Regions from separate parts of the Enterococcus sp. AMC1251 genome, predicted to be linked through region 1. Evidence: a T-box and tRNA genes for the amino acid it is inferred to sense, from the RefSeq annotation. Region 1 holds a T-box; the other holds one or more tRNA genes.

Region 1 (2,237 bases):
CACTATGAACAAACTTCGTCATTTCTGCAGCTAATACACGTTGGGCTTCACGTAAATGTGGTTCTGTTTGGACTTTAACTTCTAAGGCCTCAATTTCTTCTTTTGTTAAGAAGGTAAAGAATTTTAAGTATTTGATTACGTCACGGTCGTCTTGGTTTACCCAGAATTGGTAGAATTCGTAAGGCGTTGTTTTTTCTGGATCTAACCAAACCGCGCCACCAGCTGTCTTACCAAATTTTGTTCCGTCTGCTTTTAGCATCAATGGAATCGTTAAACCAAAGGCCTTTGCATCTGCTCCTTCTTTTTTACGGATTAAGTCTAATCCTGCTGTGATATTGCCCCATTGATCGGCACCACCAATCTGCAAGCGAACGTTATTATTTTGGAATAAATGTAAAAAGTCCATTGATTGTAAGATTTGGTAAGTAAATTCTGTAAACGAAATCCCTGTTTCTAAACGGCTTGCTACAATATCTTTACCAAGCATTGTGTTGATATTGAAGAACTTTCCATAATCTCTTAAGAAATCTAAAAGAGTCAGATTGTGTGTCCAGTCGTAATTGTTTACTAAGGTTAATGTATTATCTGTATCCACTGCAAATAATTTTTCCATTTGCTTTGTTAAAGCATCAACGTTGTATTGTATTGTTTCCATTGTTTGTAGTTGACGTTCTGTTGTACGTCCACTGGGATCTCCGATGGATCCTGTTGCGCCACCGATTAAAATAAATGGATGATGTCCAAAAGCTTGGAATCTTTTTAGCATCATAAAAGGAATCAAGTGTCCAATATGCATACTATCTCCTGTAGGATCGACACCGCAATATAGTGAAATGCTCTCGGTTTCAACGTATTCACGTAAACCTTCGCTGTCTGTTTGTTGGTTAATGGCGTCGCGCCATTCTAATTCATCAATAATGTTTTTCAAGTTTCTTCTCCCTTTCTTAAGTAAAATAAAAAATCCCATAGACTAATAGTCTATGGGACGAATTTCGCCGTGTTACCACCCAAATTGTATACGAAAAAACATATACCTCTCAAATCTGTATCGTAGATAGACGCCTACTTACGGTAGGAAACTAAAAGTGTAATTCACAAAAATGTGTATGGCAGCTCTCACTAGACGCTGACTCTCTGAGATAGGGACATGTTTGCTACTTCGCTTTATCAATGTTTGATATTCTATATTGTAATTGTAGCAATTCTACAATAAATACGAAGAGTTGTCAATTTTTTATTCCTGTTCATTTGGTGGATTAGAGGATTTTTCATTGGCAGAATGGATCGGTTTGACTTTTAGGATATCCAAAAAGAAAGTAAAAATAGGAATACCGACAATCAATCCCCAAACACCAAATAATCGTTCACTGATTAGTAAAATAACGAATGTATAAAAAATTGGTAATTCTGTTTTGCTAGACATAAGTTTAGGGTTTAATACATAAGACTCAAATAAATGAACAATGATGATCACCGCTAAAATATACAGTACATCGTTGATTCCCCCCTCAGAATAAGCAATAAAACTTAGTGGGATACAAGAAATAATTACACCTGCGACAGGGATTAAACTCAAAATGAAAACCATAAGAGCCAAACTTGGCAATTGATGAAATCCAATCAAAGCTAAACAAATTGTTGTAATACTAGTATTAACAACAGCAATAAAAAATTGAGCTTCCATAACAACACCAAAGGTATTGACAAACTTATCAGCAAAATAATAAATATCTTGAAAGAACCAGTCAAAATCACTTTTCAAAAACAGTTTAGAAAACTCTGTCATTTGTTTTTTCTCAATCATAAAAAAGAAGCTCAAGATGAAAGAAAGAACAAAAGAAAGACCAATAGAACCTATGTCTTGAATATAACGCAAGATCATACTTGCACCATTTTGAATTTGCGTCATTAGATTAGATTTCTCTAAATAATCATCAATAACTGCGAGCAGCTGATTATGATTATCGCCTGGATTTTGGTAAAAATGAACAACTGAATTGTACATTTGAACCGTTTGATGGATGAGGACGGGTACATATTTTGTAATTGCTAAGTAGGTCACAAAAATAATTAAAGAGTACGTTAATAAAACAAGTACAAGCGAAGGGACTTTTAAAAAGCGCTGAACAAATTTCACGAAATGGAGCGCTAAAAATGTGAAAATAAAGGTTAATAAAATCATTGTGATCATACTTCTAGCCAAAAATAAAATAAAAATAACAACAATTAAAACAAAA
Region 2 (2,237 bases), 270 kb from region 1:
TCGAGGACTTAACCAAAGAAACGAAATAAAAAAGTATTTCGGGCTGTTTGATTACTACTTCAATCCAGTTTTGAGTGAATAAAAAGCACTCAATTAAATAGCAACAACACCCAGTGTGGTGGCGATAGCGAGAAGGATACACCTGTTCCCATGCCGAACACAGAAGTTAAGCTTCTTAGCGCCGATTGTAGTGAAGGGTTTCCCTTTGTGAGAGTAGGACGTCGCCACGCTAATTATTCCGGCATAGCTCAGTTGGTAGTAGCGCATGACTGTTAATCATGATGTCGTAGGTTCGAGTCCTACTGCCGGAGTTCCTTAATATAGGACATATGAGTAGTGTTTGCTTCTTTTAACTCTGGAGAGTTGTCCGAGTGGCCGAAGGAGCATGATTGGAAATCATGTAGACGGTGAACGCTGTCTCAAGGGTTCGAATCCCTTACTCTCCGTATTAAGTTTTATTGGCCCGTTGGTCAAGCGGTTAAGACACCGCCCTTTCACGGCGGTATCACGGGTTCGATTCCCGTACGGGTCATTTATATTTTTTGGAGGTTTAGCTCAGCTGGGAGAGCACCTGCCTTACAAGCAGGGGGTCGGCGGTTCGATCCCGTCAACCTCCATTAAATTACGGTTTGGTAGTTCAGTTGGTTAGAATGCCTGCCTGTCACGCAGGAGGTCGCGGGTTCGAGTCCCGTCCAGACCGTTTTAAGTTTTTGGCGCAGTAGCTCAGTTGGTAGAGCAACGGATTGAAGCTCCGTGTGTCGGCAGTTCGATTCTGTCTTGCGCCATTTGGAGGAATAGCGAAGTGGCTAAACGCGACGGACTGTAAATCCGTTCCTTAGGGTTCAGTGGTTCGAATCCACTTTCCTCCATTTATAGTAGGGATATAGTTAAACGGTATAACTACGGTCTCCAAAACCGTCATTGTGGGTTCGATTCCTACTATCCCTGTTAATAGTTTATGGCGATTGTGGTGAAGTGGTTAACACAGCGGATTGTGGTTCCGCCATGCGTGGGTTCGATCCCCATCAGTCGCCCTTAGCTTTAAATTTATTATATGTTTTATGGCGATTGTGGTGAAGTGGTTAACACAGCGGATTGTGGTTCCGCCACGCGTGGGTTCGATTCCCATCAGTCGCCCTTAACTCTAATTATTGGGGTATAGCCAAGCGGTAAGGCAACAGGTTTTGATCCTGTCATGCGTTGGTTCGAATCCAGCTACCCCAGTTTCTCTTTTTGAGAATGGTCAATTTGTATAATATGGCGGTATAGCCAAGTGGTAAGGCAGAGGTCTGCAAAACCTTCATCACCGGTTCAAATCCGGTTACCGCCTTGCGAATTATTTATTTTATGCCGGCGTGGCGGAATTGGCAGACGCGCTGGACTCAAAATCCTGTGATCTTACGATCGTGCCGGTTCGACCCCGGCCGCCGGTATATGCCAAGCATTAACATGTATCTTATGTTGATGCTCTTTTTTTTGTCTAGGTGATTTTTGGGAGAGTCTCTACTTTGCACACTGAAATAAATATAGAAAATCGGTGACTTTTGAGTATGAGTTATTATCTCCTAGATCATTCTTTACTAATATAGTTTACCTTCACATCTTAGTGTAGGGAGGAAAAATAATAGATGAGTAAATTAATCATTATAAGAGGGAATTCAGCTAGTGGGAAGACGACTACAGCTAAAGCAATTCAAAATCACTACCCCAGAGGAACTGTAATGAGGATTTCTCAAGATGAAATTCGGTTAGGTATCTTAAATGTCAAAGATAGGGTAGAGAATCCAACATCTGAACTAATAAAACAGATCGCTGAATTTGGCAAAGAGAGATTTGAACTAATTGTTATTGAAGGTATTTTAGGTTCTCATATTTACAAGGAGATGTTTATATCCCTATATGAGTCTTTTCAAGGAGATGTTCATGCTTATTACTATGATATCTCATTTGAAGAAACCCTTACTCGTCATAGTCAAAGAGACTTGTCTAAAGTATTTGGAGCTGAAAGAATGAAGAGTTGGTGGTTAGAAAAAGATGTATTGGGTTTCAAAAATGAGACTTTACTTACATCAAAACAAAGTCAAGATGATGTGATTGATACTATCATAAAAGATATCAGTCTAAATTAAAATAAGCCACTCAATTCGTTAGGGAATGAGTGGCTTATGTTGTGTTAAGGTTTGTATTAAAAAAGGTCATTTAGCTTGTCTGACATGCTTTTTTGATTACTTGGGAAA

The links. The T-box of region 1 lies ahead of tyrS (tyrosine--tRNA ligase). A T-box ahead of a tRNA ligase gene usually reads a tRNA of that ligase, here a tRNA-Tyr.
Region 2: it has a tRNA-Tyr gene. The T-box ahead of tyrS (tyrosine--tRNA ligase) is inferred to sense a tRNA for this amino acid. The anticodon was not compared.

Annotation. Positions count from the first base shown of each region.
Region 1 is NZ_CM177098.1:2,383,831-2,386,067, reverse strand. It holds gene tyrS (tyrosine--tRNA ligase) at 1-967, opposite strand, end outside; T-box leader at 979-1,180, opposite strand; gene AC4BBR_RS11235 (AI-2E family transporter) at 1,235-2,237, opposite strand, start outside.
Region 2 is NZ_CM177098.1:2,113,578-2,115,814, reverse strand. It holds rRNA gene AC4BBR_RS10020 (23S ribosomal RNA) at 1-16, shown strand, start outside; rRNA gene rrf (5S ribosomal RNA) at 115-230, shown strand; tRNA gene AC4BBR_RS10010 (tRNA-Asn) at 238-311, shown strand; tRNA gene AC4BBR_RS10005 (tRNA-Ser) at 358-446, shown strand; tRNA gene AC4BBR_RS10000 (tRNA-Glu) at 461-532, shown strand; tRNA gene AC4BBR_RS09995 (tRNA-Val) at 545-617, shown strand; tRNA gene AC4BBR_RS09990 (tRNA-Asp) at 627-700, shown strand; tRNA gene AC4BBR_RS09985 (tRNA-Phe) at 713-785, shown strand; tRNA gene AC4BBR_RS09980 (tRNA-Tyr) at 789-869, shown strand; tRNA gene AC4BBR_RS09975 (tRNA-Trp) at 878-948, shown strand; tRNA gene AC4BBR_RS09970 (tRNA-His) at 962-1,034, shown strand; tRNA gene AC4BBR_RS09965 (tRNA-His) at 1,065-1,137, shown strand; tRNA gene AC4BBR_RS09960 (tRNA-Gln) at 1,153-1,224, shown strand; tRNA gene AC4BBR_RS09955 (tRNA-Cys) at 1,260-1,330, shown strand; tRNA gene AC4BBR_RS09950 (tRNA-Leu) at 1,350-1,433, shown strand; gene AC4BBR_RS09945 (P-loop NTPase family protein) at 1,629-2,129, shown strand.